DNA from 2 places in the Photobacterium kagoshimensis genome. Region 1 is predicted to be linked to the other one. Evidence: predicted binding sites of a transcription regulator. Region 1 holds the regulator's gene; the other holds the start of a gene.
What was found. The regulator CRP, encoded in region 1, controls carbon source genes, mostly activating them, when cyclic AMP is high. The targets are predictions, from matches to a motif close to TGTGANNNNNNTCACA.

Region 1 (7,011 bases):
GGTTCGACCTATGGTGGTAACCCACTCGCGTGTGCGGTGGCAGAAGCTGTGGTGGATGAAGTCTCCAAGCCTGCCGTGCTGGCAGGTGTCAAAGAGCGTGAGCAATGGTTCCGCGATGGTATCGCCACCATCAATGCTAAATACCCTATTTTTGCTGAAGTACGTGGAAAAGGCCTATTACTGGGCGCCGCTTTGAATGATGAGTGGCAAGGTCGTGCGCGTGATGTCTTGTTAGCGGCGGGTGAAGAAGGTTTGATGGTGCTTGTCGCGGGTACTAATGTAGTGCGCTTTACACCATCGTTAGTGATCAGCAAAGAAGAGGTTGATTTGGGTTTAGCCCGTTTAGAAGTGGCGATTGCTAAACTGTACAACGCGTAATGGGTGTCGAGGTCGTCGCCTCAAGGTAATTCAAAAATATGGTTAGACGCGTGCAGTGCCCATGCATTGCACGTCTTTTCTCTCTCGCTGAGCGAGAGCATAGCGGCTGGCCCGCTTATAACTGACTACAGCCATTGGCAGGAGCTTGATAGCTGTAACTTTTCGCCCCCTACATTGGCGAAGTTATTTCCAACACTAAGTTAGCGACATGATCGCTACCTGCATCAGGAGGGAGTTCGATGCTGGTTATTCGTCCTATTACTGCAACAGATTACCCGGCGCTTATGCGCTGCGCGGAAGAATCTGGTCATGGTTTTACTTCACTGCCTGTTAACGAAGGCATGCTTCGTAATCGTATTGCACACTCAGAAGAGAGTTTTGCAAAAGAGGTAACGGAAATTGGTACCGAAGGCTACTTGATGGTCGCGGAAGATACTGAGACGGGTGAAGTGGCAGGTACAACTGGGATAGAAGCTGCCATTGGTTTAGATACCCCTTTCTATACGTATCACTTGAGCACTGTGGTCCACGCTTCACGTCGTTTGGATGTTCATAACGTGGTGAAGTTGCTGACATTTGGTAACAACTACACAGGCAACAGTGAACTCTGTACGTTATTTTTACGTCCTGAGTGGCGTAAAGGTCTCAATGGTCGCCTGTTGTCTAAAGCGCGATTTTTGATGATGGCCGAACATGCTCACCGTTTCTCACCAACCGTGATTGCTGAGATGCGCGGCGTCTCTGATGACGAGGGACATTCTCCGTTTTGGGAGTGGCTAAAAGAGCATTTCTTTTCGATTGATTTTACCTATGCCGATTACTTAACGGGGATTGGTGCGAAAGGCTTCATTGCTGACTTAATGCCGAAGTTGCCGATTTACGTCAACTTGCTCAGCGAAGAAGCCCAAGCTGTGATTGGTAAAGTGCATGACAACACAGCCCCTGCATTGCGGTTACTCGAGCAAGAAGGGTTTACCTGCCGTGGCTATGTGAACATTTTCGATGCAGGCCCTATGGTGGAGTGTGAGGTTCGCAATATTGAATCGGTGCGCCATTCTTTACGCTGTCGCGTTGAAATTGGCGAGCACAGTAGCTCGCATGATTACTTGATCAGTAATACCTTGTTTGAAAATTTTCGAGCTACGGTTGGAAAAGTCGCGGTTGATGGAGAACGTAATATTGCGATTGTTTCACCTGCGATGGCGACAGCGTTACAGCTACAACAAGGCGACATGGTTCGCTTAATAGGACAATAAGATAAGGGGAATATCATGGCACAATCATTCGCAGTGAATTGGATAGCAGGGAAGTGGGTAGCGGGTCTTGGTGAGTCTTTTCAGTCGTTAAACCCCTTCAATTCAGAAATGATTTGGCAGGGACAAGCGGCAACCGCAGACCAAGTTGAACTTGCGGTGAAAAGTGCTCGTGAAGCCTTATTGAGTTGGCGCCATACCTCGCTTGACGCGCGTCAGGCCATTGTTGAAAAGTATGCTGAACTGCTCAAAGAGCACAGCGAAGATATTGCCACCACCATTGCGGAAGAAACGGGGAAACCCTTGTGGGAAACCCGCACCGAAGCCGGGGCTATGGTGGGTAAGATTGGACTGTCGTTACGTGCTTACCATGAGCGTACAGGCCATAAAGAAAAAGAAGTGGCAGGGGCGACAACGGCCGTGCTCCGTCATCGGCCATTGGGCGTGATGGCGGTCTTTGGGCCGTATAATTTCCCTGGCCATTTACCCAATGGCCACATCGTTCCTGCATTATTGGCGGGCAATACTGTGGTATTTAAGCCATCTGAATTAACGCCTAAAACGGCGGAAGTGGCCATGAAGCTATGGCAACAAGCTGGCTTACCCGCTGGTGTGATTAACCTAGTGCAAGGTTCGCGCCCAACCGGTGAAGCGCTGGCGAGTTCAACAGGGATTGATGGCTTGCTGTTCACGGGGAGTGCGAATACGGGGCACATTCTTCATCGCCAATTTGCAGGGCAACCCGGTAAAATGTTGGCATTGGAGATGGGCGGTAATAATCCCATGGTGATCTCAAATGCCCATGGGGATGTTGAAGCCACAGTTTATACCATTATTCAATCCGCGTTCATTAGCGCTGGCCAGCGTTGTACCTGTGCCCGTCGTTTGTATTTGCCGAAAGGTGAAGTGGGTGATGCCATTGTTGCGCGTTTAGTCAAAGCAACCGCGCAGCTACGCATTGATGGGCCATTTGCTGATCCTCAGCCTTTTATGGGGCCGCAAATCTCAACACAAGCCGCTGATGGCATTATTGCCGCGCAAGCCAATTTGGTGCGCCTGGGTGGGGAGGTCCTGCTTGAAGCAAAACGTGGTCAAGGGGCGATTGTCTCACCGGCTATCATTGAAGTGAGTGCCATTGCTGACTTGCCTGATGAAGAATACTTTGGCCCATTATTGCAAGTCGTGCGTTACGACGACTTAGCCCAAGCCGTTACCTTGGCAAATAATACCCGCTATGGCTTATCGGCAGGCTTGATCTCCACCGATGATAGTGAGTGGCAATATTTTATTGATCATATCCGAGCAGGCATAGTGAACCGTAACCGTCAGCTGACTGGTGCGAGCGGGGATGCGCCATTTGGGGGCCCTGGCGCATCAGGTAACTTACGTCCGAGTGCTTACTATGCTGCTGACTACTGTGCTTACCCTATGGCATCGATGGAGGGTGAACAAGCTGAGCTACCTGCACAGCTATCGCCAGGTATTACTTTGTAAGCAAGTTGTGCAGACACCATCAAACTAAAAAAGAAGTGCCATACTGATTAGGTCGAATCAGGGCACTTCTACATCTATCATCAGCGGGGAGCATCTCAACATGGAAAGAGTAGAGCAACTGTTTAACAACCTATGGCAAGACTATATTCAACGTCTGTGCCCGTCAGCCGATCAGGTGCATACGCTGCTGACGGAGGATGAGCCTTTACTGAATGACCATATTGCCTTGCGGACATTTAACTTGCCTAAAGTGGGGCTAGACGTGTTGGCGGCGCCGTTTATTGCGATTGGTTACAAACCTTGCGGTACCTATCATTTTGAATCTAAAAAACTCTACGCCGAGCATTTTGAGCACCCCAACCCTGAGGCGCCGAAAGTGTTTATTAGTGAGTTGTTGGTGGGTCAGTGTTCTTCGCTACTGCAGCACGCGGTGCGTGGACTGGTTGATCAAGTGCCTGAGCAAGCGATGAAAGATCCCGCTTTCTTATATGGCGGCCGCCTGTGGGACATTGATTATGATACCTATGAGATGTTAGCTGCAGAAAGTGAATATGCGGGTTGGTTAGCGGCGCATGGCTTTGGTGCTAATCATTTTACGGTTAGTATTAATCAGCTTGAACAATTTACCGAAGTGGCTGAGGTGAACCACTTATTGGCGCATAATGGCTTTGCGATCAATGCCTCGGGCGGTGAAGTGAAAGGCAGCCCAGAAGAGATGCTTGAGCAGTCTTCAACCATGGCAGATAAAGTGCCTGTGGCCTTTTTAGATGGTGTGAAAACGATCCCCGGTGGTTTTTATGAATTTGCCAAGCGTTACTCGCAACCCGATGGTGAAATTTATACCGGATTTGTTGCCGCATCAGCCGATAAAATATTTGAAAGTACAGACAGCTAAAGCGCGGTTTGACTGACAATGACACCACAGCAAAATCTGTATGGGTATCACGGCAAAAGGCCATGTTGATAGCATGGCCTTTGTGCTATCTGGCGTTGTATTAATACAGGCTTTCTAAGGGCGGTGACCACTGCGAGCCTTCTTGACGCTGTGGTGTATTCGCCAATGAAATGTGCTGCTCGAGAAAGTGACGCTGACCACTAAAGCCTGTCATTTCGACCGTGGTCGGTAATGGGGCAATCGCGGTTGGTGGTCGGGAACTGGTGTTGTACGGAGAAAAACGTTCGATATCCATATCGTAAAGTCCACTGTGCTTATTGTTCTGAATTCTTGGTGGTATCACCCTAACGCCTGTTATGCACAATGTAGCAAAGGTGGCGGGGTTAGCAAGTGAAGATTCAGTGACAAGGTTAGCAAATTTGGATTTAGATATACGTGAGAGGTATGGCTGCTTCAGATATGAAAAAAGCCGCAAAAGCGGCTTTTTCTTAGCGATATTCGATGAATCAACAGATTAACGAGTACCGTATACCACGATAGTTTTACCGTGTGCAGAAATCAGGTTCTGCTCTTCAAGCATCTTCAAGATACGACCAACGGTTTCACGTGAACAACCCACGATTTGACCGATTTCTTGGCGAGTGATCTTGATTTGCATGCCATCAGGGTGTGTCATTGCATCAGGTTGTTTCGCTAGGTTTAGTAGCGTCTGTGCAATACGGCCTGTCACATCTAAGAATGCAAGGTCACCCACTTTTTGGCTTGTTACTTGAAGGCGGTTAGCCATTTGTGCCGAAAGGCGCATCAAGATATCTGGGTTTACTTGAATAAGTTGGCGGAATTTCTTAAATGAAATCTCGGCTACTTCACAAGGTGTTTTAGCACGAACCCAAGCTGTACGTTCTTGACCTTCTTCGAAAAGACCAAGTTCGCCAATGAAGTCGCCTTGGTTTAGGTAAGAAAGGATCATCTCTTTGCCTTCTTCATCCTTGATAAGAACAGCAACAGAACCTTTTACAATATAGTAGAGAGTTTCCGCTTTCTCACCCGCATGAATCAAAGTGCTTTTTGATGGGTACTTGTGAATGTGGCAATGTGAAAGAAACCACTCTAGTGTTGGATCTGTTTGAGGTTTACCTGGAACCATATTACTAACTTCCTCTGCGTTTGTTGCCCAACAACGACATCCCTATAATTTCAGTCTGGGCTTAACAATAGAATTGCTCGCTGGTTAGGATATTAAGTCAGCCGCTGGGCTGCAAGCTCACTTGAATAATTAATTGAGAGTTTAACTTTTTTCGGTCGGCATTTCTTGATATTGATCTATCTGAAATCGTCATTTTGTACTCATAAGTGTGCACATGATCACACGGTTGTTAGATTATGCAGAATTGACGCCAAAACACTAAGGAGAAAGCAATGCAGTCACGTGTGAAATGGGTAGAAGGAATGACATTTCTTGCCCAATCAAATTCGGGTCACAGTGTGGTGATGGACGGCAACGGTGGCGAAAAAGCACCCAGCCCGATGGAGTTAGTTTTGATGGCTGCGGGGGGGTGTAGCTCGGTCGATGTAGTAGATGGGTTACAATCTGCCGATCAAGGTATCACGGGCTGCGAAGCACAAATTTCCTCGGTGCGCCGCGAAACGGCACCACGCATTTTCACATCGGCGAATTTGCATTTTGTCGTGACGGGACATGATCTTGATGAAGGTTTAGTGGCGCAAACGGTCGCCAATTCACTTGAGAAATATTGCTCGGTTTGTTTGATGCTAGGTGAGGGGGTTGAGCTGACCCATTCCTATGAAGTGATCGCGGCATAAATTGATGAATGCGCAAGGCGTTGATGCGTGATGAAACGGAGACGTGAATGTCTCCGTTTTTGTCGCCTATCGCTTCACGGGTTCTGATCTGACGCTAGCCGATTTTGCCTGTTTCAATCAACTGTTGGATCAGGGGCCGCATTATCAATTCCATCGCAAAGCTCATTTTCCCGCCCGGTACCACCAAGGTGTTGTGGCGTGACATGAACGAACCTTGGATCATCGACAATAAATACGGGAAGTCGACATTCTTGATCCCACGAAAACGGATCACCACAAAGCTTTCATCCAGACTCGGAATGCCTTTGGCACTGAGAGGGTTCGAGGTATCCACTGTGGGAACGCGCTGGAAGTTGATGTGAGTCCGTGAAAATTGTGGCGTGATGTAGTTAAGGTAATCATCCATTGAGCGGACGATTGATTCCATCACAGCTTCACGGGAATGACCACGGTCACGGGTGTCACGAACAATTTTTTGAATCCACTCTAAGTTGACGATTGGTACCATGCCAATCAAGAGATCAACATGCTGCGCAACATTGGTTTCACCGTCGACCACCCCGCCATGTAAACCTTCATAAAAGAGTAGATCGGTATTTTCAGGCAGTGCTTGCCATGGCGTGAAGGAGCCAGGCATTTGGTTATAAGGCACGGCTTCATCAAAGGTATGGAGGTAACGGCGGAATTTACCACTACTGTCTTCACCATACTGGCGGAAAAACTGTTCGAGTTGCGGGAAATCGTTCGCTTGGGGGCCGAAATAGCTGATATGACGGCCTTGCTCTTTGGCTTTACGAATTTCGACATCCATTTCAGGCCGTGTAAAGCGGTGGAAGCTATCGCCTTCGAGCCAAGCGGCATTGATGCTCATCATATTGAACATTTTGCGGAAGGCTTCTGAAGTGGTCGAGGTGCCCGCACCGGATGACCCTGTTACTGCAATGATGGGGTGTTTTGCAGACATGACAAACCCTGTCGTTAAGATTAACGATGAGTTATTAACAGGATGTTGCGATTAGATCAAGTGTAAGCGGGGTCGAGTATTAGAAATTGAGATCTCGACGAAGCTTAATATCGACGGATTCGTGCAATTCAGAAAACATCACAACCGCATCCCCTTGGGCCAGCTGCTGGCGCACATGTTGGACTTTTTGTTCTAAGGTTTTT
Region 2 (7,011 bases), on a different contig from region 1:
ACGCCGATCAGGCGCTCATGTTGCATCACAGGTGATACGGCAGAAATGGTGAGGGTTTGGTTCTCATCCATATTGGTGTAAACATCAGACCAACCAGCTTGGCGACCTTGAGCAAACGGTGCATACCAAGGACGTTCAAGTGGATTGTAATTTTTGATTTTATGGCTGGTCGGGTGGTGGTAGCTACTGCCTTCAAAGATATATAAATCCTTGGCAGTGCGTTGATCTTTGAGCAGCAACGAGTATTGCTGGTTTTTTTCTTTTCGATAGCCAACAAGGTATTTATCTTCGCTGGCAAAGGCAATGGTGTTGATTTGCTTTTGGCTGATATAAATCGAGGATATTGCATCGAACAAATAGCCTTCAAGCACAGTGAGCGTCGGGGGTTGGTACAAACGGTGGCGTTGAATGCTATCAGCTAAGGTTTGATTGGTTTTGAACGGGTCGCCCAGAAATAAATTTAAGTCGTTACTGATGTTTTTGGTGTACGAAGAGAGCAGCTTATTACTGACTGCCGACAACATACGTTCATAACTATTATGTTGCGCGATTGCGATGATACCTATGGTTAGGAGTAGGATCATAGTAAAAGGTAACATCACCGCAGTGCGGAGCGTCAACATAGGAAGACGAATCATTGTTATGAGAGTGTCGTACAGTACAAAAGGATAAGAGATAGTGTCTTATCTTGTAGGGTGATGCAACCTAACAAAGGGGAGGACGCGCATTTTGTTGTGGTTAAATGCGCGCGTAAATACTCGTCTTAGTCGGTATGACAAAGCAAGGTGAAACAGGTTACTTATCTTGCTGGCAATGGCAGTGATGCCTTCTTAATTATTCACTCCCAGCTCTTTTAATTTTCGGGTGAGCGTGTTGCGTCCCCAACCCAATAATTTTGCGGCTTCTTGCTTATGACCATGGGTATGGGCTAGTGCGGTATCGAGCAATATTTTTTCAAAGGCAGGTAAGGCCTCGCTCAGTAAGTCGTGCTCACCCTGGCTCAAGGCCGCTTTTGCCCAGTTAGCTAAAGCATGGTGCCAATCAGGTTGGTCGCCTGTTTGCATTGTTGCCGTTGGCTGGCTTAATTCAGGTGGCAGATCGGCAGGCAGGATCTCTTTACCACTGGCCATCACAGTGAGCCATCGGCAGGTATTCTCTAATTGGCGCACATTACCGGGCCAATCTAACTCAGACAATATTGTCTCGGTGCTTGGGTGCAGGGTTTTCATCTCAACCGCCAATTCATCAGCCGCGCGCTGTAAGAAATGCTGGGTCAGTTGGGGGATATCTTGGCGACGATCTTTAAGTGCTGGCAAATGCACCCGAATCACATTGAGGCGGTGGAATAAATCCTCACGAAAATCCCCTTCGGCAACAAGGCGCTCAAGGTGTTGGTGAGTCGCCGCAATGATCCGCACATCGACATTTACGGGTGAGTGACCACCGACTCGATAAAACTGCCCATCGGCTAACACGCGTAATAAGCGAGTCTGGATGTCGAGTGGCATATCACCGATTTCATCCAAAAAAAGTGTGCCGCCATTGGCTTGCTCAAAGCGACCTTGACGCACGCTGTTAGCGCCCGTAAAGGCGCCCTTTTCATGGCCAAATAATTCAGACTCAATCAAGTCTTTCGGTATCGCCGCCATGTTGAGGGCAATGAATGCCGCTTGTTTACGTGGGCTGTGGCGGTGCAGTGCCTGCGCAACCAATTCTTTCCCTGTGCCTGATTCGCCGTTGATCAGCACAGAAATTGAAGAGCGCGATAAGCGCCCGATTGCCCGAAAGACTTCTTGCATCGCAGGGGCTTCACCAATGATTTCAGGCGCAGGCTTGAGTACTTGTTCGGGTTGCTGGCGCTTTTGTTCTTGGCTATGGCTGACGGCGCGTTCGACTAAGCTGACGGTTTCATCAATATCAAAGGGTTTAGGTAAATACTCAAAAGCTCCTTCTTGGTAGGCGTTCACGGCAGCATCAAGATCGGAGTGGGCGGTCATAATGATAACAGGCAGTGTCGGGTGATCTTGTTGTAAGCCTTTAAGCAGAGTTAGGCCATCGGTGCCAGGCATACGAATATCGGAGACGAGCACATCAGGCACGCTGCGCTCTAATGCCTCGAGTACGCTGTCCGCATCGGCGAAGGTTTCACAGTGCATGCCTGCGGCAATTAAGGTGCGCTCTAACACCCAGCGGATTGAACTGTCGTCATCGACAACCCAAATCATTCCTTTGCTCATATATGCCTCCTAAGTTGGTTGTTGACCAAGTTATTGTGATTATTTTATCGGAAGAAAGATGGTGAATTGGGTGTGACCAGGCCAACTTAATACTTCAATTTTGCCTTGGTGTTGATCGATCAGGTTACGGGCAATTGATAGCCCAAGGCCCGTTCCGCCATCACGACCTGTAACCATGGGGTAAAACAAGGTGTCTTGAATATCACTCGGGATCCCTGGGCCATTATCAATAATGTCGATTTTTGCGGCGACCCGAAAACGCTTACCGTGGATCAAAGCTTGATGGGCAGTGCGTGTTTTTAAGGTAATGCGGCCTTGTGAAGTATCGCGCAATGCGAGCGCCGCATTACTGACGATATTTAATAGGGCTTGCTCAAGCTGCTCTGGATCCATGGTGAAATCGGGTAGGCTCGGATCGTAATCACGGGCTATGGTGATGTCATCGTTATTGTCTAGGCTCACGAGCTGGCGCACTTTCTCTAACACCACGTGAATATTATCGACCTGACGATTGCCTGGCCGCTGCGGCCCTAATAGGCGATCGACTAAGTTTCTCAACCTATCTGCTTGCTCGATAATCATTTGGGTATATTCGGTGTAGCTGGGGTCGGGTAGGGTTTTTTCCAATAGTTGGGCTGCGCCGCGTAACCCCCCTAAGGGATTTTTGATTTCATGGGCTAAGCCACGTACCAGCTCTTTAGCCGCTTGCTGCTGCACGTACTGGCTCTGTTCTTGACTGATCCGACGTTGTTGGTCGATAGGTTTAAGTTCAAGCAAGATCAGTAGCTCTTTTTGCCATGACACTGGGCTCGCATTGAGTTCTAAGGAGTGGTGGCGGCCATCAATAACAAAGGTAACATCGCTATCGGCTAATCCCTGCCCGCTTTGTAAGGTGGCTTGAACTAGGCCCAGATCGAGTGAAGCGTGTTGCAGTAAATCAGGGAAATGGCTGTGAGTGAGTCGCCGCTGGCTGGAGGCAAAGAGTTGCTCGGTGGCTGGATTAACGTAGCGAATAGTGAGCTCCTCGTCGAGCAGCACAATTGCAGTCACCAGATTATCTAAAATAAGCGGCGTAAATTCAGCAGTCACGATTATCTTCCTTGTGGTGCGCCATTCTGAAGTTTAGCCCTCAGAAAATCGCATTGCACTATATTGGTGCAATCAAGTGTAACCTGTCTGTCTACCGAGTGATAGCTATGTTGCTAACACTGTGCGCTTACTCCCTGATGGTAGCGGCTATGGCCCCCTAGGATGAAGGCGTGATGCGCGATGCAGAAAGACAGTGATCTTCTCTGATGATGCAATAACCTTGCCGTATTTTAATAACTTAACTTGTAGCTGGTGGCTACCACGATCAATATCGACTAAACGCCAATCGAGCTGGGTTTGGCTTTTGCCATAGGCTTTGCCATCGAGGTATAACTTGGCACTATGGCCTTTATCCATGGTGCGATTAGCCACAGCGGAAAGCGTGATGATGCCTTCATTGTTGCGGATGGTTTGCTCATGCAAAGGCGCCATGATTTGGATGCTAGAAGTCGTAGTGTGCTGGGGGAGCTCAGTATCAAACAGTAAATGACGTTCGCCTTGAGCTGATTTTGCTTGCTGGGGCGAGGAAGAGACCTGGGTTGCTGTTTTTTTTGCAGGTAGCGGAACGTTAATATTCACTTCTTTGGCGTGATCATTGGGTTGGTCAGAAAAATGGACGGTGCCGTGTTCATCGGTCCACGTGTAGATTGTAGCTTGAGCGAGCGTCGTGATACTGGTAGCAAGCAGAATAATGACAGGAAACCATGGTTTGAACACGCGATAACCCAAAGCAAAAGAATGAATATGTAGAGGTTAGCGATTAGGCAGAGAGGGGCAATAATAAAACGACCCGCCTGTGAGGCGGGTCGAAGTCTTAAATACTGAGCTGTTTATCAGTTACTTATACTGAGTAGTAAAGTTCAAATTCAAGTGGGTGCGTTGTCATGTTTACTTTCGCAACATCTTGAGATTTTAGCTCGATGTAAGAGTCGATAAAGTCGTTCGAGAATACACCGCCAGATGTTAGGAACTCACGGTCTTCGTCGAGTGACTGTAGTGCGCCCTGTAGTGATTCAGCAACAGTTGGGATTTCCGCTGCTTCTTCTGCTGGTAGGTCGTACAAGTCTTTATCCATCGCTTCACCCGGGTGGATCTTGTTCTGGATACCGTCAAGGCCCGCCATTAGCATTGCTGCGAAGGCTAGGTATGGGTTGGCTGCTGGGTCACCGAAACGTACTTCGATACGACGTGCTTTCGGGCTAGGTACAACAGGAATACGGATTGACGCTGAACGGTTACGTGCAGAGTAAGCCAGCATCACAGGTGCTTCGAAGCCAGGAACCAGACGCTTGTATGAGTTTGTTGCTGGGTTAGCAAAGGCGTTGATGGCACGAGCGTGCTTGATGATACCGCCAATGTAGTAAAGCGCCATTTCAGATAGGCCGCCGTACTTGTCACCAGCAAACAGGTTTTGGCCATCTTTTGCGAGTGACATGTGAACGTGCATACCGCTGCCGTTATCACCTACCAGTGGTTTCGGCATGAAGGTTGCTGTTTTACCAAATGCGTGTGCGACGTTGTGAACAACGTATTTGTACACTTGGATTTCATCAGCTTTGGTTGTTAGCGTGTTGAAGCGGGTTGCGATTTCATTCTGACCTGCCGTCGCTACTTCATGGTGGTGAGCTTCAACAACCAGACCCATTTCTTCCATGATTAAACACATAGCTGAACGAATATCTTGTGATGAATCAACAGGAGCAACTGGGAAGTAACCGCCTTTCACACCAGGACGGTGACCTTTGTTACCGCCATCGAAATCAGAACCTGTGTTCCAAGCGGCTTCTACGTCATCGATTTTGAAGAAAGAGCCTGACATGTCAGTGTTGAACTTCACGTCATCAAATAGGAAAAACTCTGGCTCAGGACCAACCAGTACGTTATCAGCCAGGCCTGTTGAACGCATGAACTCTTCTGCGCGTTTAGCGATAGAGCGAGGGTCACGATCGTAACCTTGCATTGTCGCAGGCTCAAGGATGTCACAACGAATATTAAGTGTTGAATCTTCCGTGAATGGGTCGAGTACTGCGCTTGATGCGTCAGGCATCATCACCATGTCTGATTCATTAATGCCTTTCCAGCCAGCAACAGATGAACCATCAAACATTTTGCCTTCTTCAAAAAAATCGGCGTCGATTTGGTGAGAAGGAATAGAGATATGCTGCTCTTTACCTTTGGTATCGGTAAAACGTAGGTCAATAAACTTAACTTCATTTTCCTGGATCAGCGCTAGTACGTTTTCTACTGACATCTTGAGTAACCTCCGGTGTTAGATTGGGCAACTGGCCGCAAAACTTGTGCATTGCTCATTATGAGCTAACTGATTTAAGTTAAGCGAAAAGTGTGCCAATTTTTAAAGTCCCAAAAAATGCCCTTTTTTGGTGTTTTTGAGACGATGAGAATCCTTTTCTGCACAATTATGGTGAGCTAGATGCACCATTGTGGTGCAATTTAGTGGCTTGCCACTTTTTAGTGCGCCTACTACCTTATCGTAGGCGGGGTCGTTGTCAATTCCATTACTGGACGAACTTTCGCCATTATCGGCGACACTTTGCTGAAATGACAGTGTATTTTTCGTTACTCAAACTTTCGCTGAGACCAGTGTTTATAAGGGTTTAGCAGTATTTGAAAGATTAAATTCAAAAAGCTGGTGATATAAATCACATATTTCGTGGGTTTTGGCGTAAAATCTGTTAAATTATGAGCCGTTTTTTTAACCAAGTAGCTACCCGTTGGTCGCTGCATGTTCTGAGTGAATGTGAAATCCATGTCTAATCAACAGATCGATAAACTAAGAAATATCGCAATTATTGCTCACGTTGACCACGGTAAAACTACCCTGGTTGATAAGCTGTTACAGCAATCTGGTACGCTAGAAGGTCGCGGCGAAGCTGAAGAGCGCGTAATGGACTCTAACGATATCGAGAAAGAGCGTGGCATTACCATTCTTGCTAAGAACACAGCAATTAACTGGAATGACTACCGCATCAACATCGTAGATACCCCTGGACACGCCGATTTCGGTGGTGAAGTTGAGCGTATCATGTCGATGGTTGACTCTGTGCTTCTTATCGTTGATGCGGTTGATGGCCCAATGCCACAAACCCGTTTCGTAACGCAAAAAGCGTTCGCATACGGTCTTAAGCCAATCGTTGTAATCAACAAGATTGACCGTCCAGGTGCACGTCCTGAGTGGGTTATGGATCAAGTATTCGACCTATTCGACAACCTTGGCGCAACTGACGAACAACTAGACTTCACTGTTGTTTACGCATCAGCACTAAACGGCTGGGCAACAATGGAAGAAGGCGAAACTGGCGAGAACATGGAACCATTGTTCCAAGCTGTTGTTGACACAGTAGCGGCACCAGACGTTGATGTTGAAGGCTCGCTACAGATGCAAGTATCTCAACTTGATTACAGCTCTTACGTAGGTGTTATCGGTGTTGCTCGTATCGCTCGCGGTACAGTTAAGCCTAACCAACAAGTAACTATCGTTGGTGCTGACGGTAAGAAGCGTAACGGTAAAGTGGGTACGGTTCTTGGCTACCTTGGTCTTGAGCGCCACGAAGTTGAAGAAGCAAAAGCGGGTGACATCATCGCTATCACAGGTCTTGGTGAACTGAAAATTTCAGACACTATCTGTGACATCAACGAAGTTGAAGCACTTCCTGCGCTTTCTGTT

Region 2: typA (translational GTPase TypA) is a predicted target of CRP. The motif match lies at 5,976-5,991, and genes of this name have one in related genera.

What each region holds. Positions count from the first base shown of each region.
Region 1 is NZ_JAKJSO010000012.1:133,954-140,964, reverse strand. It holds gene L4C35_RS10050 (aspartate aminotransferase family protein) at 1-378, shown strand, start outside; gene astA (arginine N-succinyltransferase) at 618-1,634, shown strand; gene astD (succinylglutamate-semialdehyde dehydrogenase) at 1,650-3,125, shown strand; gene L4C35_RS10035 (DUF1338 domain-containing protein) at 3,226-4,020, shown strand; gene L4C35_RS10030 (hypothetical protein) at 4,121-4,315, opposite strand; gene crp (cAMP-activated global transcriptional regulator CRP) at 4,535-5,167, opposite strand; gene L4C35_RS10020 (OsmC family protein) at 5,440-5,844, shown strand; gene L4C35_RS10015 (phosphoribulokinase) at 5,939-6,808, opposite strand; gene L4C35_RS10010 (YheU family protein) at 6,888-7,011, opposite strand, start outside.
Region 2 is NZ_JAKJSO010000022.1:67,171-74,181, forward strand. It holds gene L4C35_RS19365 (bifunctional diguanylate cyclase/phosphodiesterase) at 1-623, opposite strand, end outside; gene glnG (nitrogen regulation protein NR(I)) at 831-2,237, opposite strand; gene glnL (nitrogen regulation protein NR(II)) at 2,277-3,326, opposite strand; gene L4C35_RS19380 (DUF4124 domain-containing protein) at 3,474-4,043, opposite strand; gene glnA (glutamate--ammonia ligase) at 4,168-5,577, opposite strand; gene typA (translational GTPase TypA) at 6,094-7,011, shown strand, end outside.